3 regions of the Pseudoduganella dura genome follow, and region 1 is predicted to be linked to each of the others. Evidence: riboswitches for the same ligand, from Rfam matches in the RefSeq annotation. Region 1 holds a riboswitch; each other region holds the start of a gene.
What was found. Region 1 has a riboswitch for cobalamin ahead of GJV26_RS09815 (TonB-dependent receptor domain-containing protein). Riboswitches for the same ligand answer to the same signal wherever they lie in the genome.
Positions count from the first base shown of each region.

Region 2: it holds a riboswitch for cobalamin, as region 1 does, so the genes downstream of both, GJV26_RS04055 (cobaltochelatase subunit CobN) here and GJV26_RS09815 (TonB-dependent receptor domain-containing protein) in region 1, are expected to answer to the same signal.
Region 3: it holds a riboswitch for cobalamin, as region 1 does, so the genes downstream of both, GJV26_RS21145 (TonB-dependent receptor) here and GJV26_RS09815 (TonB-dependent receptor domain-containing protein) in region 1, are expected to answer to the same signal.

Region 1 covers NZ_WNWM01000002.1:2,216,422-2,224,199, forward strand. Annotated here, with positions in the region: gene GJV26_RS09785 (phosphoethanolamine transferase) at 1-237, opposite strand, end outside; gene GJV26_RS09790 (sensor histidine kinase) at 294-1,589, opposite strand; gene GJV26_RS09795 (response regulator transcription factor) at 1,582-2,265, opposite strand; gene cobT (nicotinate-nucleotide--dimethylbenzimidazole phosphoribosyltransferase) at 2,307-3,362, shown strand; gene GJV26_RS09805 (adenosylcobinamide-GDP ribazoletransferase) at 3,362-4,144, shown strand; gene GJV26_RS09810 (histidine phosphatase family protein) at 4,149-4,706, shown strand; cobalamin riboswitch at 4,735-4,963, shown strand; gene GJV26_RS09815 (TonB-dependent receptor domain-containing protein) at 5,038-6,891, shown strand; gene GJV26_RS09820 (FecCD family ABC transporter permease) at 6,948-7,778, shown strand, end outside.
Region 2 covers NZ_WNWM01000002.1:881,318-889,095, forward strand. Annotated here, with positions in the region: gene GJV26_RS04055 (cobaltochelatase subunit CobN) at 1-4,215, opposite strand, end outside; cobalamin riboswitch at 4,315-4,531, opposite strand; gene GJV26_RS04060 (putative bifunctional diguanylate cyclase/phosphodiesterase) at 4,755-6,860, shown strand; gene cynS (cyanase) at 6,937-7,380, opposite strand.
Region 3 covers NZ_WNWM01000002.1:4,831,526-4,839,303, forward strand. Annotated here, with positions in the region: gene GJV26_RS21145 (TonB-dependent receptor) at 1-1,191, opposite strand, end outside; cobalamin riboswitch at 1,263-1,487, opposite strand; gene GJV26_RS21150 (hypothetical protein) at 1,558-1,845, opposite strand; gene GJV26_RS21155 (PepSY domain-containing protein) at 1,885-3,402, opposite strand; gene GJV26_RS21160 (TonB-dependent receptor) at 3,416-5,557, opposite strand; gene GJV26_RS21165 (DUF2946 domain-containing protein) at 5,639-6,016, opposite strand; gene GJV26_RS21170 (sensor histidine kinase) at 6,091-7,236, opposite strand; gene GJV26_RS21175 (hemerythrin domain-containing protein) at 7,448-7,778, opposite strand, start outside.

The DNA of each region.
Region 1 (7,778 bases):
GGTGATCAGCACCGGCTTGATGACGAAACGGAAATTGACCAGCGTCAGGAGCGCATTGAACAGCAGCACCAGGGCGATGAACGCGCCCAGGTACACGGGAAGGTTGCCCAGCCGTGCGCCGCCTGTGGCGGAAAGGAACGTTTTCCAGAAACTGGTGTTATAGGCCAGAACCAGGAAGACGGAGGCGCCGAATGTCAGCGTGGGGGCGCCAATGCGCGGCAGTGTCGTGATGTTCACCGTTGAAGCTCCGGATTCGAAGCTTCAACGATACCGATCTGCAAGTAAACTTCGCGTCAAGCACCGGTTAAGGACGGGTTAACAGGCGCCGGCTTTTCCGGGAAGTGGATCTCGATACAGCTGCCGGGCGAATATTGCCCCGGTGGTTGTTCCGTGAGTACGAGCGTGGCACCCAGGTGGCTGCAGATGCGCTGCACCAGCCCAAGCCCGAGTCCGGTGCCCGACGAGCCCCGCGCTTCGGCGGGAATGGGCTCATTGCGCAAGCGTGCCCGGGCGGCCGGCGGCAGGCCGGGTCCGGTGTCTTCGACGATCACGCCGTGTCCTTCGAGCCTGACTTCCACGTGGCCCCGTTCCGTGTACTGGCATGCATTGCGCACCAGGTTGCCGACAGCCGCCAGTACCAGCTCGCGCACTCCCTGGAAGACGAAGTCGTCGCCGCCGGCATAGCGCAACGCCACCGGCCGGCCGGCCACCAGCACCTGGCAACGCGCCACCTCTTCACGCACCAGCGCATCGGCCGAAATTGGCGTCCATTCCAGCCGCTCCGGCGAACGCGCCAGCCGCAACAGCACGGACGTCGTATCGCTGGCCTCGCGCGCGGCCCGGTATATCCGCTCGGCCGGCGCGCGCACCACCGGGTCGATGCCGGTCTGCGCCAGCAATACCTCGGCCGCGCCGGCGATCACGGTCAGCGGCGTGCGCAGTTCATGGCTGACGTCGCCCGTGAAAAAACGTTCGCGATCCAGGAACTGCTTCAGCTCCGCCGTATGGCCGGCGATCGTGCGCGACAACAGGCCCAGCTCATCGCCGCGCTCCTGCAACGGCAGCTGCGCCGTCCGCGCATCCACCGCCGCGGCCAGCTCGACGATCGGATTGACGATCCGGTTGCCCAGGAAACGCCCCAGCACGACGGCAAAGCCCATGAACCCCAGGAAGGCCACCGCGAACATCGAATACACGACCAGTTCGATCTTTTCGTAGGCGCTGTCGTGATCGACCACGGCATATTCGCCGGCGGCGCTGCGTCCCTTCAGCACGTGCAGGTCGACACCCTCGATCGTCACTTCATGCACGCCTTCCGGCAACGCGCGCAGCGAGCGCGGAATGCCGTCGCCGAGATGGTAGCTGAGCCCCGCCGGCATCTCGACCGGCAGCCCGCCCGCGTGGCGCGGGCCCGCCCAGGCGGCCACTTCCTCCAGCCGTTCATCGACCAGGCGCACCTCGATCCCTTCGACCGCCAAGGCAGCGATGACCGCGAAGAACACCGACGACACGGTGGCAAACGTCAGGTACGCGACCGTGATGCGGCGACGCAGCGAATCTTCTTTTTTCAGCGGCGCTTCCTTAACCATCGGTTGCCACCAGCCGGTAGCCGATCTTCGAGATCGTGCGCAGCATCTGGTGCGGGAACGGCTTGTCCAGCGCCTGGCGCAACGCGTGGATGTGCACGCGCAGGGCATCCGTATCCGGCGGGTTGTCGCCCCACACCTCATGCAGGATCTGTTCGCGCGACACCACCTTCGGCGCCTCGCGCATCATCAGCCGCAGGATCGTGTAACCCGTTTTCGTCAGCGCCAGCGCGCGGCCGGCACGCTTCGCCTCGAATGTATCGGTGTTGAAGGTGAGGTCCCCGAACGCCAGCACGGCATTGGCGGCATGGGCGCCCTTCGCGCGCCGCACCAGCGCCTTCAGACGCACTTCCAGCTCGACCAGCGAGAACGGCTTGACCAGGTAGTCGTCGGCACCGCTGTCGAAACCGGCCACCTTGTCTTCCAGGGTATCGCGCGCGGTCAGCATCAGCACCGGTATGTCCTTGCGCAACTCGCCGCGCAGCTTCTGGCACAGCTCCAGGCCGTTCAGGCCGGGCAGCATCACGTCCAGCACCACGGCGTCGTAATCGTGCTGGGTGACCAGCGCCAGCCCGCCGTAGCCGTTCGAGGCCGAATCGAGCACATACCCCTTCGGCTCGAGAAAGCCATACAGGTTGGCAACGATGTCGGGGTTGTCTTCAATGATAAGGATGCGCATTGCGCCATTATAATTCCCGCTTTGCCTTCGGCCCTCCATCCATGAACCTGCCCTCCACCGCGCCCGCTGTCGTGCCGCTCATCGCACCCACGGCCGACGCCGGCCTGGCCGCGCGCCTCGCGCACGCCATCGACAACAAGACCAAGCCGCGCGGCAGCCTGGGCGTGCTGGAAACCCTCGCACACCAGATCGGCCTGGTCCAGCGCACCACCGCGCCGGCGATCGAAGCGCCGGCGATCCTCGTGTTCGCGGGCGACCATGGCGTGGTGGCCGAAGGCATTTCGGCCTTCCCGCAGGACGTGACATGGCAGATGGTCGAGAATTTTCTCGCCGGCGGCGCCGCGATCAATGTGTTCGCCGCGCAGAACGGCTGCACGCTGCAGGTCGTCGATGCGGGCGTGGCGCATGATTTCGGCCCGCGCGACGGCCTCACGGACCGCAAGATCGCCCATGGCACGCGCAACTTCGCGGTCGAGCCGGCGATGACGCCCGGCCAGTGCACGCAGGCGCGGGGCGCTGGCGCGGCGCTCGTCGATGCACTGCCGGGCAATGTGATCGGCTTCGGCGAGATGGGCATCGGCAACACCACGGCCGCCGCCGCGCTGATGCACAAGCTGACAGGCATTCCGGCAGCCGCCTGCGTGGGCGCCGGCACCGGACTGGCGCCGGATGGCGTATTGCGCAAGGGCCGCGTGATCGAAGCCGCCGCGGCGCGGCATGCCGGCGTGACGGAACCGCTGGACGTGCTGGCCACCTTCGGCGGTTTCGAGATCGCCATGATGGCCGGCGCGATGCTGCGCGCCGCCGAGCGCCGCATGGTGCTGCTGATCGACGGCTTCATCGTCACCAGCGCCCTGCTCGTGGCGGCGCGGCTGCAGCCGGCGATCCTCGACTATTGCGTGTTCGCGCACTGTTCCAATGAACACGGTCACCGGCAAATGCTCGAGGCGCTGGGCGGCAAGCCGCTGCTCCAGTTGGACCTGCGCCTCGGCGAAGGCACCGGCAGCGCGCTGGCCCTGCCGCTGGTGCACGCGGCCGTCAACTTCCTGAACCGCATGGCCACCTTCGCATCGGCCCAGGTCAGCGAAAAGAGCTGATGAAGCGACCCGATGCCGTGCTGCAGCTGCGGCTGTTCTTCATCGCGCTGCAGTTCTTCACGCGCCTGCCGATTCCCCGCTGGGTGGGCTTCCAGCCGCACTGGCTGCACCACGCGTCGCGTTATTTCCCGCTGGTCGGCTTCGTCGTTGGCCTCGTCGCCGCGGCCGTTTACTGGGCCGCGGCGCTCGTACTGCCGCCGGCCGTGGCCGTGTTGCTGTCCACCGCTGCCGGCATCTATCTCACCGGCGCCTTCCACGAAGACGGCTTTGCCGATGCCTGCGACGGCCTGGGCGGCGGCATGACACGCGAACGGGCGCTGGACATCATGAAGGATTCCCGCATCGGCGCCTATGGCGCGATCGGCATCATCCTGTTGCTGGCCGTGAAGTGCGCCGCGCTGGCACACCTGGGGCCCTTGGCGGCGGTTGCCGCGTTATGCGTCGCGCATCCGCTGTCACGGCTGATGGCGGCAAGCCTGATCTGGCGGATGGACTACGCGCGCGCCAAGGGCAAGGCCAAGCCGATGGCACAGCAGATGACCGGCATCGAATTCCTGATCGCCGCCGCCTGCTGCGCGCCGGCCGTGCTGGCGGCAACGACCCTGGGCTGGCTGGAATGGCGCGGCATCGCCATGGGCGGCTTCGCGATGGCGCTCGTCACGCTGTGGTTCGCCCGCAAGCTGCGCCGACGCCTCGGCGGCTACACCGGCGATTGCCTCGGCGCGGTTCAGCAGCTGACCGAGGCGGTGTTCTACCTGTGCGTGCTGGCGCGGTGGAGTTGACGCGGTGGAGCTGATCCTGGTCCGCCATCCCCGTCCGCTGGCGGCGGAGGGCCTCTGTTATGGCCGCAGCGACCTGCCGCCCGATCCGGATGAGCTGGCGCGGGTGCACGCGGCACTGCAAGCCGCAGGCCTGCCGGGCGACGCCATGGTCTTTTCCAGCCCGCTGCGCCGCTGCGCCGCCCTGGCGCGCCTGCTGGCGGCGAACGTGAGCTTCGACGCAAGGCTGGCCGAGATGGATTTCGGCGGCTGGGAGCTGCGCAGCTGGAACGATATCCCGCGCACCGAAGTCGATGCCTGGGCCGCCGACCTGCTGCACGACCGGCCCGGCGGCGGTGAATGCGTGCTCGACGTGGCCCGCAGGGTTGCCGGCGCGCTGGCGGACATCCGCCTGCGCGCCGGCGAACGCGCCGTGGTCATCTGCCATGCAGGCACCATGCGCCTGCTGGCCGCCATGACCGGCGGCGCCCCGCCCGAACAGGCCGCGCTGGCCGCCGCCGCGATCCCGCACCGCATCGCCTACGGCGAGGTACTGCGCCTTGCCGTGGGCGTCGGGCCCGATTGATTGCAGCCTGATACCTGGCATTAATCCTTTATAATGGCGCCGTTTTGGTGCCCGCGTTCGAGTCCTCGAGCGCAGTTAAACGGGAAATACGAAGCCGCCCTCGGCCAACGTATGCTGCCCCCGCAACGGTAAGCAGGCAGCCGCGCGCGAGCGATCGCAGCGCGGCAGCCGTCCGCGACAACCACTGTGCGTTCGCATGGGAAGGTCGGACGGTGATGCCCGCCAGCCCGGATACCGGCCAATCCAGGTGGAGCCGCTTTTCAGAGAGCGGCTCTGTTCAATCCGGCCTGCGGGGACGTTGACCGGTTGCTCCACTTTACAAAGATTTGCCATGACCTCTCCTCTCGCATCCCAGGCGGCGCTCGCGTCGCTGGCGCTCGCCATTGCCGCGCCGGCCGCCCACGCCCAGGCCACCGCCATCGATTCGATCATCGTCACCGCCACCCGCACGCCCACGCTGGCCAGCGAAGTGATCAGCGACACCGTCACGATCACCGCCGAACAGATCGCCAACTCCGGTGCCGGCTCGATCACCGAACTGCTGCAGCGCCAGCGCGGCCTCGAGGTCTCGCGCACGGGCGGCCCCGGCACCACGTCGAACGTGTTCATCCGCGGTGCCAACGGCAACCAGAGCGTGGTGCTGGTGGACGGCGTGCGCATCGCCTCCGCCTCGACCGGTTCGGCCAGCTGGAACGGCATTCCGTTGTCGGCCATCGACCGCATCGAGATCGTCTACGGCCCGCTGTCCACGCTGTATGGCGCGGATGCGATCGGCGGCGTGATCCAGCTGTTCACGAAACAGGGCAAGGGCGCGCCATCGGTCACCGCATCGGTGGGCGGCGGCAGCGACCGCACGTTCGCCGCCGATGCGGCTGTCTCCGGCGGCACCGACCAGCTCAGCTACTCGTTCTCGGTTTCCAAGGAACGTTCGGACGGCTTTTCGGCAACCCGCAGCGGCAGCTTCAGCTTCGATCCCGACGACGACGGCTACGACCGCAAGAGTGCGGCCGGCCAGGTGGTTTACCGGCTTTCCCCGGGCCATGAACTGGGCGCGATGTTCCTGTACACCGACACCGAGTCGGATTACGACAGCAATGACTTCGCCGCCTACAACACGCAAAAGCTGAGCAACGTGGGCGTCTATGCGCGCAACCAGATCCTGCCGTTCTGGACGATGCTGGTGCAGGCCTCGCAGGCGCGCGACAAGTCCGGCTCGTTCTACGGCGCCGGCCCGTTCGGCTTCAGCCAGATCGACACCACGACCAGCACCCTGACGTGGCAAAACGATTTCCGCATCGGCGCCGACAACCTGCAGGTGCTGTACGAACACCGCAAGGAAGAGGTCGACGGCTCCACGACGGCATTGAACCGCAAGCGCCACACCAATGCGATCGCCGCCAGCTACAGCGTCAAGCGCGGCGCGCACCTTGCCAACATCGGCGTGCGCCACGACGACAATTCCGAGTATGGCTCGAAGACCACCGGCTCGGTGGGCTATGGCTACCGCTTCAACAGTGCATTGCGCGCCGAAGCCAGCTTCGGCACCAGCTTCCGTGCACCGTCGTACAACGAACTGTATTACCCGAGCTACGGCAACCCGGCGAACCGTCCTGAAAAAGGCCGCAATGCCGAAGGGGGGATTCATTACGACGACGGCACCACGCAGCTGGGCGCCGTGTACTACCACAACAAGCTGTCCGACCTGCTGCTGAGCACCAGCCCGTGTCCATTCCCGAACACGCCGGAAGTGACCTACAGCTTCGGCTGCGCCTACAACGTCAACAAGGCGCTGCTCGAAGGCCTGTCGCTGTCGGCCGAGCGCAAGATGGGCAACCTGCTGCTGACGGCGAACGCCGACTTCCAGGACCCGAAGGACGAGACCACCGGCAAGCGCCTGCAGCGCCGCGCCAAGCGTCACGCCAACTTCATCGCCGAGTACGACCTGGGCGCGGTAAAGACTGGCGCCGAGCTGCAGCTGTCGTCCGACCGCTTCGACGACGCGGGCAACCGCAACCGCCTGGCGGGCTATGGCCTGGTGAACCTGTATGCCACTTATCGCTTCAGCGGCGACTGGTCGGCACTGGTACGCTGGAATAACGTGGGCGACAGGAACTACGAACTGGCACGCTACTACCAGACCGGCGGCTCGAACGTGTTCGCCGCCCTTCGCTACGGCTTCAAATAAGCAGTGCCGGGTTGCCTGGTGCCGCCGCGCCGGGCAACCCATCATCAAGGCAGAGCATGCACCCAATTTCCGCCCACCTGCGTTACCGCACCGGCATTGTCACCGCCGCTTTGCTGCTGGCGTCGATCGCCAGCCTGCTGTTCGCGGGCGCCACGGGCTCCGTCGCCATTCCGCTCGCCGAGCTGCCCGGCGCGCTGCATGAACTGCTGCACGGCCGCGCCGATTCGCTCGCGGCCACCCTGCTCGACCTGCGCGCCACCCGCGCGCTGACCGCCTTCGTGACCGGCGCCACGCTGTCGCTGGCCGGCGTCATGATGCAGACGCTGCTGCGCAACCCCCTCGCCGACCCCTACGTGCTCGGCATTTCCGCCGGTTCGGCCGTCGGTGCGCTGTTCGCCATGATGATGATGTGCGCCGCCTGGATGGTCGACCTGTCCGCCTTCATCGGCGCGGTGGCCGTCTCCATGCTGTTATATCTGCTGGCGCGGCGCGACATGCGCGGCGGCAGCGCGGCCGAAGGCGGTACGGCACTGCTGCTGTTGACCGGCACCATCCTGTCCGCCGCATGCTCGGCCCTGATTTCGCTGATGCTGTCGATCGCGCCGGACGGCCGGCTGCGCACGATGGTGTTCTGGATGATCGGGGACCTGGGCGGCGCGCCGCTGCGCTGGCTGCCGTGGATCGTGCTGGCCGCCGGCCTGGCGTTCGCCCTGCGCACCGCGCGCTCGATGAACGTGCTGGCCCTGCACGCCGAGGCGGCCAGCACGCTGGGCATCCGCGTCGGCGCGCTGCGAAAGGGCCTGTTCTTCTGTTCCGGCCTGCTGACGGCGAGCGCCGTCACCACTGCCGGCAGCATCGGCTTCGTCGGCCTGATCGTGCCGCATGCG
Region 2 (7,778 bases), 1.3 Mb from region 1:
CGTTGACGCTTGCGTCCTGCTATCGGCCGGGGGCGGTGCCGGGGCCGCCTGCGGCTGAGTTCGTGTCAGGGTTCCTGACCCCATGACACGGGCTGAGCCGTTATCGGCGGCCGGCAACAGGTCGCCGCGCGCCCTGGCGAGGGTAATGCCGAGCGCCTGCGCGTCGGCGCCGTCGAGCTGCGGCGCCAGCCATCGCCACATCGGGTGGCCGGGCGCGGCGTGGCCGCTGCCGGGCAGGCCGTTGGCGGCCACCAGCCGCGCCAGCTCGCCGCCCAACCGCCGGATCGTGGCGGGATCGGTCTTCCAGTAGCCCTTTTCGGCGGCCACCATGAAGATCGCCAGCATGTGCGCCTTGACATGGGCGTTGTGGCGCTGGCCGAGGAATTGCGGCAGCCCGAGGTTGCGGGCATCGTCGAAGTACACCGACTTCACTTCGTCCCACGCCCAGTTCTTCACCAGGTCGGGCCGCGTCACCTGCCAGCCCCACAGGTTTTCCAGGAATTCCTGGCCCATCGTGCGGGCGCCGGCATAGCCATGGTCCATCAGCGGCTTGAGCCACGCGGGATTCAGGAAGCGGCCGCGCAGCTCGCCCAGCAGCGCGGCGGCCAGCGGCTCGACATCGGCGCGGCCGGGCTGCGCGTGCTGCAGGATCAGCGCGTCCGGCACGCGGCCGGTGCGGCCTTCGACCGCCAGCGACAGGCCGCCCAGGTAATCGAACGCGTCGTTGTTGTCCAGCAGGCCGTACAGGTTGCTGGCGCGGCCGTGGTAGGTGCGGGCGATGCCGTCCAGCGCCGCGTCGAATGCCGCATGCTGCGCCTCGCCGCCCGCGTCGAGGCCATACGCGTGGCCCATCCGGTTGCGGTAGGCAGCGCCGATTTCATCGCGCTCGCGCCATGCCCCCGAACGCTCGGTCAGGCGGTTGACGCCGGTGCCATAGGCCCCCGGCGCATCGCCGAACACGCGCTGCGCGGCGGCGCGGCCAGCCTCGGACCCCGGCTGGCCGGCACGCACCAGCGCGCGATACCGGGCCAGCCATTCGTTCGCGACCCGGTTGCCGGCCACGGGTTCGCCGCCCCATTCGACGCTGCCGCCCAGCGGCGCGAGCGCCGCCTGCAGCGCCTCGCGCAACGCCGGGTCCTGCCCGGCCAGTGTCCCGGCCGATGCCGCCAGGGCAAGCCGGCCGGCGCGGTCGATCAGCCGGATCAGGTTCGGATACAGGTCGCGGAACAGGCCGGAGGTGGTCACCAGCGCATCGCGCCGCTTCGCGCCGGGCCTGAGGCGCACGCCGGTGACGATGCCGCGCGCGTTCCACTCCGGCTCGGCGCCCATCATCGCCAGCGCGAACGCCACCATTACGCCTTCGTCGCGCACCGCGTCGGAGGCCCACAGGATGATGCCTTCGCTGCCGGCGGCATCGGGAGCGCGCGCGATCGCCTTGTCGGCCAGGCTCGCGCCGAGCTGGTAGCCGAGCCTGGTCGGCAGCAGGTCGCCGTCGACCGCGTGGAAATTGCGGCCGGTCGGCAGCGACTCGGGCGAGCGCAGCGGATCGTTGCCCTTGCCGGGCTCGATGTAGCGGCCGTCCAGGCCGGCCAGCAGCGCCTTCATTTCGAGGCGGGGCGAATCGGCCAGCTTCGCGGCGACGGCGGGATCGTCGATGCCGCCCTTCTTCATCGACCCGAGCATCAGGTCGATCGATTCCTGCCGCCACGGCCGGCCGAAGACGTGCAGCCCGTGCGGCATGAATTTTTCCTGCAGCTTGGTCAGATAGTGGCCGATCTCGTGGGCCAGCAAATCGTCGTCGGCCGCATCGTAGCCGATGCCGCGCACCGCCAGCACATCGGCCATCGACGCTTCCAGCTCCGCCTTCAGGTTCAGCGCCGCCACGCGTTCGCGCATCAGGCCGGCCGCCTGCGTCTTCAGCGATTCCGAGCTGGCCGCCTCGTAGCTTTCCACCACCTGGCGCAGCGCCAGCAGCTCGTCGTACAGCGGCGTGCTGGCCAGCGGCGGCGTCAGGTGGTCGACGATCACGGCCAGCCCGCGCCGCTTGGCCTGCGTGCCCTCGCCGACCCCGTCGACGATGTAGGGATAGATCCCCGGCAGGTCGCCGGCGATCAGGCTCGGGTAATCGTCGCTGGCGAGCCCCACCGCCTTGCCGGGCAAGAATTCGTATGTCGAATGGCGGCCCACGTGCACCAGCGCATCGGCCTTGAAACGGTCGCGCACCCAGTGATAGAAGCCGAGGTACTGGTGCGGCGGCGTGATGCTGGTATTCGCATGCAGCAGTTCCTCGTCGACTTCCCAGCCGCGCGGCGGCTGCGGGCCGATGAACACGTTGCCGAACACGAGGCCCGGCACCAGGAGCCTGCCGCCGTCCACCATGACCTTGCCGGGCGCGCTCCCCCACCCTTTCAAGCCTTCGATGCCATAGCCGGCCACCTTGCGGCTCAGCCGTTCCAGTGCGGCGCAACGTCGTGCCGCGCGCACGTCGAGGCAGGCGCGGTAGCCGTCGCCCAGCGCGGCCAGGTCGCGGATCGCGGCCTCGCGCAGCGGATGATCGGCGCCCTCGACCAGGTGCTGCAGCTCCTTGACGATGACGTCCACCTGCTTGCGGCCCAGCAGCCATTCGCCGGCCGCTTCCGCTTCCAGCACGTCCACGTGCAGGCGGCCAAGAAGGCCGTTCGTCATCTCGCCCTGCACGCGCGGCGGCAGCGTGGCGAACCAGCGCGCGTACTCCGCGGCGGTCAGGCTGTTCACGCTGCCGGCCAGCTCGCGCAGCGCGGCGCGGTCTTCCGGCAGGTTGACGCCGTGCGCCATGATCCGGTCCAGCAGCGCCCCGGGCGACGCCGGCAGGTCGCCGACTGTGTAGCCGGCGTCCTTCATCGCGTGCAGCATGTCGAACAGCGAGGCCGGCACGTCGAGGTTGTCGGCGCCGATGTTCTGCCGGCCCGGCGGATGGTTGTAATAGATCAGCGCCACGCGCTTGTCGCGGTTCGGCTTGTCCCGAAGGGCCAGCCAGCGCGTGACGCGGCCTGCCAGTCGCGCCGTTTCATCGGCCAGCACCACCGGCGGCCGGTTCTCGATGCCGGTCAGCCTGTCGCGCTGCGCCTGCCCCAGCGCAGCCACCACGATCGGCTGGCCGATGCCCTGCAGTTCCGGCAGCGCCACGCGGTATTGGACGGAATCCGGCGGCAGGCCGTCCGGCGACAGGCGCCATTGCAGCGCCGTGCGGTCGGACAGCCGGATGGCCTTGAATACGGGGACATCGAGCCGCCTGAAGGCGTCCGCCACGGCTTCGCGCCCTTCGGCCGCGCCCACCACGAAATCCTGCAGCACGACCAGCGCCGCCGGCCGGGCCGGCGCGACCAGTTCCGGCAGACGCTCCAGCGCTTCGCGCGACGCGCCGCCCCAGCGCGTGAGCACCTGCACGCACGGCTGCCCGCCGGCCTCGATGCGGCGGCACACCGCGGCCGGCACGGCGGCATCCATGTTCGCCAGGTCGAGCACCACCACGGTGGGCCGGGCCGCCAGGCCCAGCCGCGCGCCGTTGCCCCACGCCGCGGCATCGGCCAGTTCGCGCCCGCCGGCGCGCACCCGTAACGTCGGCTCCGGCCGCGGCCCCGCCAGCGGCGCGGCCGGGTGCAGGCGATGGGCGAACAGCGCTTCGGTATTGTCGACGCCGCCGGCCTGCCACACGCGCCGCGCCGCGAGCCAGCGCATTGCAGCCGGGTGGGCCTGCGCCGCCGCCAGGGCGGCCGGCGACGGCGCCTCGGCGGACAGGTCGCGCAGCGTTTCGGGCGGAAAATCGCGCATGGTGCGTTCCTTGTCACCGCCGGGTTGGCCGACCGCTTCGCGGCTCATCAGGCTCAGGCCCGCTTCGCCGTTGAACGCCAGCACCGCCGTCCTTGCCTTCGCATGGCGCGCCAGCGCATCCTTCAGCCGCTGCGCCGGATCGCCGAACAGGGACACGGCAAGGATGGTGTCGGCCTGGCCGACCAGCCGCGCCGCCTCCTGGTCGCCGGTGGCCATCCACTGTGCCGGCGTGCGCAGCACGATGCGGTCGTTCGGGTGCCGGGCGAGATGGCGGTGCGCCGCCTCGATCGCCACCGGCGCGGCGCGCTCGGTGACGACGGCGAACAGCGTGGCGGCGTACCCGCGCGCGCAGGCGGCGATGCACAATAGCGCGGCCAGTGCGCGCACGAATGGGGAAATGCTCAAGGTAGTCCGACCGTCCCGACCGTTTCCCGGCCGGCGCCTGCGGCAACCGGAAGGAACAGGCGATGAAAACGCAACAGGCAGGACCCCTCCCCGGGCCCGGCACATCCATTGCAAACGGCCGGTCTTCTGGCTTGCCGTCGTCCTTCCCGGTTCGTGCCTTCCCGTGCGCTGCACAGTGGCGGTTGAACCGGGTCGTCAGGCTTACAGCAGCGGGGGCTGCGCCGGACTGGCGGGGATCGACATCCCGCGCATCACCGGCTTCCCGTTTCACCCCCTGGCCGAAAGGCGGGAGGGCACCGTTTGCTCAAGCGGCGGATTCTACAGGCAATGATGGCGGTTTGTCACGACGGCCGCGGCGCTGACAAACAACACACGCTGGCGAAAAGACAGTCACGATATTTCCTGATGGCATTGATTGGGGTATAGTCATCGTGACCTGGACAATTCACCGATACCAGGCCCGCTTTCCGTTGCCACCCTTGCCGCCGCAATCGTTGTCCACAACATTCGATCGTCGGCGCCTCTCCTTATTCCTGCCGATGACTGCACAAACCTCCGATCTGATGTACCGCCTGCTGGTGCAGGGCGTGGTCGACTACGCGATCTACACGCTGACGCCCGAAGGCATCGTGTCGAACTGGAACGCGGGCGCGCAGCGCGCCAAGGGCTACACGGCGGGCGAGATCGTGGGCCGGCATTTCGAAGTGTTCTACAGCGCCGAAGACCGTGCCGCGGGGCTGCCGGCGGCCGCGCTGGCAACCGCGCGTGCCGAATCGCGGTTCGAAGCGGAAGGCTGGCGCCTGCGCAAGGACGGCACGCGGTTCTGGACCAGCGTGGTGCTCGACGCGATCCATGACGACGACGGCAAGCTGGTCGGCTTCGCCAAGATCACGCGCGACATCACCGAGCGCCACCAGCAGCAGCTGAAACTGATCGAGTCGAAGGAGCTGGCCGAACAGTACAGCCAGCAGATGGCATCGCTGTCGCACTTCCTCGAATCGGTGATCGCCAACATCCCCGCCAGCGTGCTGGCGCAGGACGTGGGCACGGGCGAGATCCTGCTGGCCAACGGGCAGGCGCGCCGCCTGTTCGCCGGCACGGATGCCGGCAGCAGCGCCGACCTGAAAGGCCGGCGCATGCGCGACTGCCTCGATGCGGACGTTGCGCAATATATCGAGCGCCTGGCGGCGGCTTCGGCGGGCGGCCAGGCGACCGACGACGGTCTGGTGCAGACCCCGCTCGGCCCGCGCACGCTGCGCAGCCGCACGGTGGTGGGCAGCCGGCCCGACGGCGAGGGCGACTATATCCTGATCATCACCGAAGACGCGACCGACGAACTGGCCGCCTATGCGCAGATCCACCACATGGCCCAGCACGACGGGCTGACCAACCTGCCGAACCGCACCTATTTCCACGAGCGCCTGGCAGCCGCGATCAGGGACAGCGCGCAAGAGCACACCCATGCGGCGATCCTGTGCCTGGACCTGGACAACTTCAAGAACATCAACGACGCGTTCGGCCACGGCTTCGGCGACAAGATCCTGCTGACGCTGGCCGGCCGGCTGAAGAAATGCCTGCGCGAGCACGATACGCTGGCCCGTCTCGGCGGCGACGAGTTCGCGGTCGTGATTCCCCGCGTGCGGCGGCTGGAGGAAGCGGAGCAGGCGGCGCAGCGCCTGATCGACGCGGTGGCGCCGGCCTTCGCGGTCGATGGCCACAGCTTCTCGGTGGGCCTGTCGATCGGCATCGCGATCTCGTCGCCCGACGGCAGCACGGCCGAGCAGTTGCTGCGCTTCGGCGACATGGCGCTGTACGAAGCCAAGCGCAACGGCCGCAACCGCTATGAACTGTTCCGCCCCGAGCTGGAAGCCGCGTCGCGCGTGCGCCGCCAGATGGAAATCGACCTGCGCCGCGCGCTGCACCGCGGCGAACTGCAGATGCATTACCAGCCGATCATCGAAAAGGAAGGCTGCCGCATCTGCGGCTACGAAGCGCTGATCCGCTGGCACCACCCCGTCAGGGGCCTGGTTGCGCCGATGGAATTCATCCCGCTCGCCGAGGAAACCGGCCTGATCCACGAACTGGGCGCCCGGGCGCTGAACCTGGCATGCCAGGAAGCGGCGACCTGGAGCAACGGCGAAACCATCGCGGTGAACCTGTCGCCCGTGCAGTTCAAGAGCACCGAACTGGTGAAGACGGTGGCGCTGGCCCTCGAGGATGCGGGCCTGGCGGCCGGACGGCTGGAACTGGAAATCACCGAGTCGGTACTGCTCGCCAATACCGACGGCAATATGCGTACGCTGCAGGCCCTGAAGGCGCTCGGCGTGCGCATCTCGCTCGACGATTTCGGCACCGGCTATTCGTCGCTGAGCTACCTGCGCTCCTTCCCGTTCGACAAGATCAAGATCGACAAATCGTTCGTGCGCGACATGGGCGAAAGCCGCGAGGCGATGGCGATCATCCGCGCCATCATGGGTTTGTCCAGCAGCCTGCTGATCGAGATCATCGCCGAAGGGGTCGAGACCGAGGAGCAGTTCCGGCAACTTCAGGACGAAGGCTGCTCGCACTTCCAGGGCTACCTGTTCGGGCGCCCGGTGGCCGCCGAGCATCGGGTAGTGGCGATCGAGGAACGGCGCGCCGCCTGAGCCTCCGCCTCTGCGCCACCGCGGAACATGACAGCGCCCGAAGCGCACCATGCCGGTGCACCGCGGACGGCAGTGCTCAGTACGTCTTGTAAGGCAGGAACTTGCCGGACATCGTGATGCTGACCCGGTCGCCGGCCGGATCCGGTTCGCGCTGCATGTCCATCCGAAAATCGATGGCCGACATGATGCCGTCGCCGAATTCCTCGTGGATCAGCGCCTTGAAGGTGGTGCCGTACACGCTGACCAGCTCGTAGAAGCGGTAGACCAGCGGGTCGGTCGGCACGGCCGTCGGCAGCGAACCGCGGTACGGCACCTGCTGCAGCACCAGCACCGCCTCTTCCGGCAGGCCGAACACCTCGCCGACGATCGCCGCCTGGCGCGCATCGAACGTCATCTGACCCAGGCAGCCGGCCGTCACCCACTCCTTCGACAGGCCGACCTGCGCGGCGACGTCGCACCATTTGATACCATTGCGGATCTTGGCGGTCATGATCATTTCGGTGACGTCGGTGCGTTGCATGTTTTGTCCTTTGGGATGGGTGGAAAGTAATGTGGCAGCGGGCCGCGGGCATTGGGCCCGGCCAACCCCGGGTTGCCATCACCAACGAGCAGCATTTATCGTGCCAGATGAAGCCGCACTACCGGAACTTCACCATAAGGGTCGGCTGTGCGCCGTCTTGAGCCGATCAGGACGCCCGGCCGTCGAAGCCCGAGCGCACATCGGTTACGCCGGCCGCAAATCAGATCGGGGTTATTGCGGGCAGGCCGGATCATCCGGGCAGCCCTTCCAGGACTGCTGCCGGCATTGCCGGATTGGCCCTGGCTTCGATTCGTCTGCATAGACGGCAGTAGGCCGCAACGGGGCTGCAATCAAGGGGTGTTTCTCAAGACAATAACCCCAAAGCGGATGGCCAATAG
Region 3 (7,778 bases), 2.6 Mb from region 1:
TTGCACGGTGTTCTGCAGCCACGCGGCGGCGCTGGCTTCGCTCACGCGCGATTCGGCGATCGTGCGCAGCACGCGCTGCCCGGTCGTGGCATACAGCCCGACCGGCGCTATGCGGTCGAACCGGCCCTGCACGCCGACCGCGTTTTCCATCGGGCGTCCGGCAAGCTGGCCGAACCACGTGTGCGACACGTCGAGCCCCGTCATCTTGCGGCGCTCGGTCTGCTTGAACTGGTCGCCGTTTTCTGGATCGTCCAGGAAGTAGGTGAAATTGTTGAACAGGGTCAGGTCCGAGCGGACCGCGTAGGCGATGGCCTGCCACAGCGTGTCCGCGCCGCGGCGGCGCCATTCGGCGGACAGGCTGTAGCGCGCGGCGCGCCCGCCGTCGCTGGCGTCCGCCGCGTCGAATTCGCCGAGCCGGCCATCCTGCACGGCGCGCAGCGGCACCTGGCTGGTGGCGTGCCACGCGCCTTTGTAGCCCATTGCCGTTACACTGAGGCGGTCTGCGGCGCTACCGGCACTGTAGCGCAGCAGCGCCGAGGTTTTATGGAACGCCTCCGGCGTGGTCCACGGGCCGTCGTTGTGCGCCAGTTCCAGCGCATACAGCAGGTTGCCGTTGCCGGCCGCGGTGGAGTTGGCGACCAGGCCGCGGCGGTAGGCGTTCTCGCCCACCGTCAGCGTGGCCAGGCCGGCCGGCAGCCTGTCCGCCAGGCCCATGTGCGCGGCGCCGGCCGAGGCGAAGTCGCCTTCGTCGGCATAGTACGGGCCCTTGCGGTAGCGGATGCGGTTGACCAGTTCGGGGATCAGGAAGTTCAGGTCCGTATAACCCTGGCCGTGCGCGTGCGTGCGCATGTTGACCGGCATGCCGTCCACGAACGTGGCGAAGTCGGTGCCGTGGTCCAGGTTGAAGCCGCGCAGGAAGTACTGGTTCGCCTTGCCGTCGCCGCTGTGCTGCGTGACGATCACGCCGGGCACGAATTCGAGCACCTCGCCGGGGCGCAGGGCGGGGCGGCTGGCAATCAGGTTGGCGGTCACGGTGCCGGCGCTGGCGGCGTCCGACGTACCGACGCCGTTGTCGTAGTTGCCCAGCACCTGGACGGTGGCGGCCGTATTTTCGGCGGGTTGTTCGGGTGCTTGCGCTTGTGCGGCGGACGCGCACAGGGTCCCGGCCAGGCCGAGGATCAGTTTGTTCATGGCGGATGATGGAGACGGATGACAGCCCCGCCCACTCCCCGTGGGCACGGCTGAACAGCGCCGGCGATGTCGCCCGCGCCACCTGTCTGGCCGGTATCCGGGCTGGCAAGGGAACCGTCCCACCTTCCCATGCTTTTGAAAAGCACAGTGGCATGAAGAGACAGCCTGCCGTCGTTGGACGGCGCTTGCTTACCGTTGCGGGGGCAGCACACTTTCGGCTGGAACGTCAGCCATGTGTTTCCCGTTTAACTGCGCACATGAACACGTGCGCGGGCACCAAACGGCCGGGATTATAGCCGCAAACCCGCGGCAAACCCCGGGTGGGGCGCCGTAAGGGAGGAAAGACCGGCGCGTGCCGGCCCTGGATCAGCTCTTCGCCGCGCCGGTACCGGCGGCCAGGCCCCTGGCCAGCACGTCGGCCACGGTGGCGTTCAGGTCCTGCCCGGTTTCGGTGGCCAGCGCCTGCAGCTGTTTCACCAGCTCGCTGTTGAGCTTGACCGCGAACGGCACCAGGCCGAGCGCCTGGTCGCGCTTGCGCTGTTCGCGCTTGTCGACGGCGGGGGCGGCGGCATTGCCGAACCCCGTGGTACCCGGCGCCACCATCTTGCCCATCAATTTCTTGGCGTCGTTCTTTGCCAGGTCTGCTTTTTTCACGTTGTATCCTCGTTGTTACTTGCTTGGTTACTTGCTTGGTTACTTGCTCAAAGGGTGCATTCTACGCGCTGGCCGCAGCCGGCGGCACGCGATGACCACGGCGGTCGCGCTGAGCAGCAGCCCGCCGCTGCTCAATACGATCAGCACGGCGATGCGCAGCGGGTTTGCCGCCAGCAGCGAGGGCAGGTCCCAGCTGTGCAAGAGGTTGAACAGCCACCGCCCGGCGCGCTGCGACCGGTCGGCGCTCAGCTCGGGCTGGCCGGTATGCATGTCGATGTGCATCCACGTTGCCGACGGGTCGGCAAAGACGACGCGCAGCGCTGGCAGGCGCCGCGCATCGCCCCCATACATCGAAGCTTCGTCGCGGGCGTAGTACCAGGCATCGTACGCCGCCAGCTTTTCGAACGAGGCAACCGGGTAAGGCAGTGCCCTTGCAGCGGCGCGGCGCAGCTTTTCCTCCGGCCACCCGCCCAGTACCGCGTAGCCGTTCGCCGATGCCCGGATGATGCGGGTATTATCGGCCGTGCCGCGCGCCAGGATGAACGGCTCGCCATCGAGCACGCGCCATTCGAGTTCGCGCGCCGCGAAGCCTTCCCCGGCCAGCAAGGAGAGGATCGCGTGGACACCCGGCGGCAGGCGCGATGCCGCCGGGCTGCCGGCCTGCATCGCCGCGGTGTCGGGCCTGGTTCCCCTGGCATCGAAGATGCCGGCGGGATTCATCGACATCAGGCCGCTGAAAATCCAGGTGCACAGGACCAGGCCGAACGTCAGGCCGAGCATGTGGTGCCAGCGCATCGCGCCCTCGCGATACGGCGTGCGGGATCCGTTCTTGTAGCGGCCGGAAAAGCGCCAGCGCCAGAGGCCGTTGACGATGCCCGTGACGGAAGACAGCACGCCGGCGGTGGCAAGCGCGATCACCGTCCACGTCCACACGGGGTCGACCGGCTGGTCCTTCAGCATGTACAGCCAGTGCAGCCAGGCGCCGACGAAGTTCCACCAGCGCTCCGCGCGCGGCGCATCGAGCACCACCTGCCCGGTCGTGGACGATACATAGACGCGGGTCGCCGCCGCATCGCCCAGCTCCACGACATGGAGCGGCCGGTGCGGGTTCAGCGCGCGCGAATGCGTCCAGCGGTCCTCAAGCATGGTTCCGGTGTAACGCGCGGCGGCGCCCGCTGCGAACGCGCTGCCGGCGCGCACGGCCGCCTCGCGGCGGGCGGTGCCGCGCTTCTCGCCGGTCAGCGCATCGACGGTCGCCAGGGCGCCGGCACCGTCGCGCATCACGTAATGCGGCCTGCCGCCGATCGTCGTCAGCAACAGTGACGCCGTGTCCGGCAAACCGCCGGCCGCCAGCGCCTGCCCCGGATCGATGCGGCAGTCTTGCAAGGCAAGTACCGGCAGCGCGGCCAGCCGCTCCGCCGGCGTGAGCTTCGGATAGCCGACGAACAGCATCACCATGCCGCTGGCGAACCAGAGCGCCATCAGCACGCACATGACGATGCCTGTCCACCGGTGTAACAGATAGAGATACCGCTTTGCGCGGGCACCCGGGTTCACGCTCGGCCTCCGGTCAGAAGCGGTGGTTCACGATCAGGTCGACCTTGCGGTCCGGCCCGTAGAACCACTGCTGCGGCATGTAGTAGGCCGTCGTGAAATAGCGCTTGTCGAACACGTTGGCCGCGCGCAGCGTTACGCCCGTGCGCGGCGCCGCCTGCCAGCGCAGCGACAGGTCGGTCACCGCGTAGCCCGGCATTTTCAGCGTGTTGGCATTGTCGGCGTAGCGCTCGCCCACGTAGCGCAGGCCGGCGCTGGCCGTCCAGGCGGTCACGAAATCCCAGTTCAGCCACACATTGGCCAGGCGCCTCGGCACGTCCGGCGGCGTGTTGCCGGCGCGCGAAACCGCCTTGCCGCCGGACGATTCATTGAAGTCCTCGAACTGCGCGCGCAGCAGCGAGGCATTGGCCTCGATGCGCCAGCCCGGCGCCAGCGCCGCCGTCACCGTCGCTTCGATCCCGCGCGACGAGCGCTCGCCCACCTGCACGCTTTGCGAAGGATTGGCCGGATCGCGTGTGAGCAGGTTGTTCTTGGTGATGTCGTACACGGCCAGGGTCCACTCGGCACCGTTCGCGGACGCGTGCTTGACGCCGATTTCGAGCTGGCGCCCGCTGGCGCTGTCGAACCTGCTGTTGGCCGTCGACAGGAAGAGCAGGGCGCCGATCGGATCCGCCGCCTTCGCGTACTGGCCGTACAACGCCAGCGAAGGCGTGGCCTGGACCACGGTGCCGAGACGCCAGCCCACGTTCGTGAAGGTGCGCTCGTAGGCCTGCCTGCCGGCTACCAGGTCGTCGCGGGCCAGTTCGGCGTGGTCGTAGCGCAGGCCCGCCAGTACCGACCATTTCTCCGTCAATTGCAGCCGGTCTTCGGCGAACAGCGCGTATTGTTTCGCATCCGAGTGGTACCGCGGGATCGTGGGCATGGAGCTGCTGAAGTTGCCGGGTACCGGATCGAACAGGTCGACGGACGGCGCGCTGCCCACGTAGGTGTTGTTGATGTGCGTAAAGCTTGAGGAATTGATGTCGAAGCCGGCCGAGACCGCGTTGGCCAGGCCGAACAGCGTGCCCTTGACCGCCATGTCGGTGGTGTTCCCGGTCTGCGACTGGTCGTGGAAGATCTCGGTGGCGTCGGCCCGGTCGAGCAGGCCCGTCGCGGCATTGTAGTAATAGCCTTCCACGTTGCGCCAGTGCCGGTCGCTGCCGATGGAATAGAAGCGGCTGCGCACGGTCGTGTTCACGTTCGGTTTCCAGTTGACCAGCACATCGGTCCAGCGGTCGTCGAACCGCATCGCGCTGTCGGCCACGTTGTAGTTCTTTTCCGCGAGCGCGGCCACCGGCCGGCCGTCGACCAGCGGCGTGCCGAAGTAGCGCATCGGCTCCTGCTCGCCGCGGGCCGTGCTGAACCGGAAGTTCAGATCGGGCGACACATCGAGCCGGATCGCGGCGGAGATCGAACGGCTGCTGTGTTCTCCCCGGTCCACCCAGCCATCGGCGCGCTCGGTGCTGGCATCGAAGCGGTACGACCAGCGCTCGTCGATCGCCCCGCCGCTGCCGAACGCCGCGCGGCGGCTGTGTTCATTGCCGATGCCGAGCTGCAGTTCGTGTTCGGGCGCGTTGCGGGCCGGTTGTTTCGGGATTACGTTGATGACACCGCCGATCGCGCCATCGCCATGGATCACGGAAGCGGGCCCGCGCAGCACTTCGATGCGCTCGATCGACCAGGTATCGAACGGGAACGTCAGCCCCGCGCCGCCGTACTGGCGCATGCCGTCGTACAGGCGCATGACGGAGGTGGTGTCGGTGAAGCCGCGCGCGGCCACCGACGAATTGCCGTTGCCGGGGTGCGGCATGGCGCTGATGCCGGGCGCGCGGGTAATGGCGTCGAGCAGGTCGATGTCGCCGCGTTCCTCCAGCTGCCTGCGGGTGATCACGTCGATGCTGGCTGGCGTGTCGAAGCGGCTCAGGCCGAGATTGGAACCGGTGGCGGCTTCCGTGCCGAGTCCGCCGTTGTCCGCACGGGCGGTCACGACGACGGTCGGCAGCGTGCCGTCCTGCGCATGGGCAGTGCCGGGCAGGGCCGCGATGGCCAGCAGGCAGTGCAGGGAAAGGACGGAAAGGCGCCTGCGCGCCGGCGCAGGCGTAAAGGTTGCGATGTTCATGGTGGTTCTGCCTTGAATGGTCGGCTGCCGCCATGGGCGGCACGGATCGGCTGTCAACAGGCAGCCGTGTGCGAACGACGATCAGGCGAGCAGAGGGGGGCCGCGCGGCCTGGCGGCGGTCCAGGCGAACAGCGGGGCAGGGGAAAGGTAGAACAGCGGCGGCCGCACCGCGGCGATCCGGCCCGGCTCGATCATGGCAATGACGGCGGGCAGCACCGGCGTATCGGCCTGCAGCCGGCAATAGGCGCAGTCGTCCATGTGGCCGAAGTGCTGGTCGCCGGGCGGCGCCTGCATGTCGGCATAGCTCATGCCGCTCGGCGCGCAGATCTCGGCCATCATCATGTTCGCGACCCGGTCGCTCGCCAATGCGCGCGACACGGACGGCATCAATGCGGCTGCCAGGATGGCTGCGAAAGCCAACCAGGTAAAGCAGGTGCGCCAGTGCCGGGTCTTGAACATATTGACATTCTAGCAGCGCGGATGGAGCCGGACAAACGCCGTTCCGCCAGGACGAACCGGGCTTTGCGTCAGCGCTACTGCCCGGGTTCGGCGTACGTGTGCGAGACGAAAGGGCGGCAGTCGACCGGGATATCGATGATGAACGTCGTGCCGGTTTCCGCGGCGCTGTCGACCATGGCGCTGCCGCCGTGGCTTTCGGCCACGGATTTGACCAGCTGCAGCCCGATGCCCCAACCGTCCGTGGAGACGCCGCTGTCGCGGTGCAGGTATTCGAAAATCCGGTTGTGCCGTTCCTTGGGAATCGGGTTGCCTTCATTGTGCACGCTGAGCATCAGCCGGCCGCGTACCTGCGCGATACCCACGCGGACCGGCGCATCGTCGCCGTATTTGATCGCGTTGTTCACCAGATTTTCCAGCGCGCGGCGCAGCGAACTGCGGCACCAGTGGCCATCGATCGCCGGTTCTGCCGTCTCGACCTGCAGCAGGCATGCGCCGCTCTGGCAGTATTGCTCGCGTACCTCGTTTGCCAATGCAACGATATCGAATTGCGACAGTTGCAGCGGTATCGCGGTACTGTCCTGGCTGGTCAGCGCGTCGAGCAGCTCGCTCATCATATCGCCCAGGCGGGTCGCGTGCGACGCGATCTTGGAAGCCGTGCGGTGCGCCATCGCCAGGTCCGGCACCATGCCGATGAGCTGCGCGCCGTTGGCAATCACCGCCAGGGGCGTGCGCATGTCGTGCGACAGCGCCGCGGCCAGCTTGCGGCGCAACTCCTCATGGCTTGCCGTGAAGGCCCGCACGGCCTCGCGGGTGGCGACATCGATGGAACGGTCGATGATGGTCCACTCACGCTCGCCAAGCGCCACGCGTTCCCTGGCGACGTGGCGGATCGCTTCCCTGAAAATCTGGTATTCGTGGATGACCTGGTCGGCGCCGAACGGTGTCATGCGCGCACGTTCACCGCCATGCGCGGTGGCGGAATTGGTGTCGCTCGCGCCATGCAGGCGTGGGTGCACCGGGCTGATTGCCTCGGCTATATTATCGAAGAACGCCGGTAGCGCATTGGTGAGCACCGGACCGAGCAGATCGCCCGCGCCATGGATGCGTTCACGTACCGCCTGTTCCCAATAGTCCATCACCGCACTGCGCATGGACAGGAATTGCCGGGCCACTGGCGAGAAGCCATGCCCGTCCGTATTTTGATCCGTCGCCAGAATCATGTCGCCCTCGTTGAAGGGTCGAACCAATACCGGCGGTCATTGGGCCTGGTTGGTCGAGCCACGCGCCTTCGGGCGCGAAAAGCCGTTGCGGGAGTTGGGCGAACGGGCGGCACGAAGTGCCGGCACGTATTGTATCAATTTCGCCCAACTTTTCACGCACAACATTTCCTGTGCGCAGCGCTACGGCTTGCTGCCAAACGAGGCCGGATGCTCAGTTAGGCAACGGCAGCTCGATCTCGTCCTTGCGCGCCTGGATTGCCTCGCCGAGGCCCACCATGTCGAGCTTGGCTTTTTTCGCTTTCGGGAACATTTCCTTCTCTTCTTCTTCCACGTGGTGCTCGATCTGTTCGGACAGCACGCTGACCTTGGCGTCGTACAGGTCGTCGCCCGGTTCCATCGACAGCAGTTGGGCGATCAGATCCTTGGCGCAGGCATGTTCGACGGTGGCTTCGTCGACCAGGTCTTCATCGCCAACGGCCTTGCGAACGGCCGAGTAAAAGATTTCTTCCTCGGCCAGCGCGTGCTTGGTCAGTTCCAGGCAG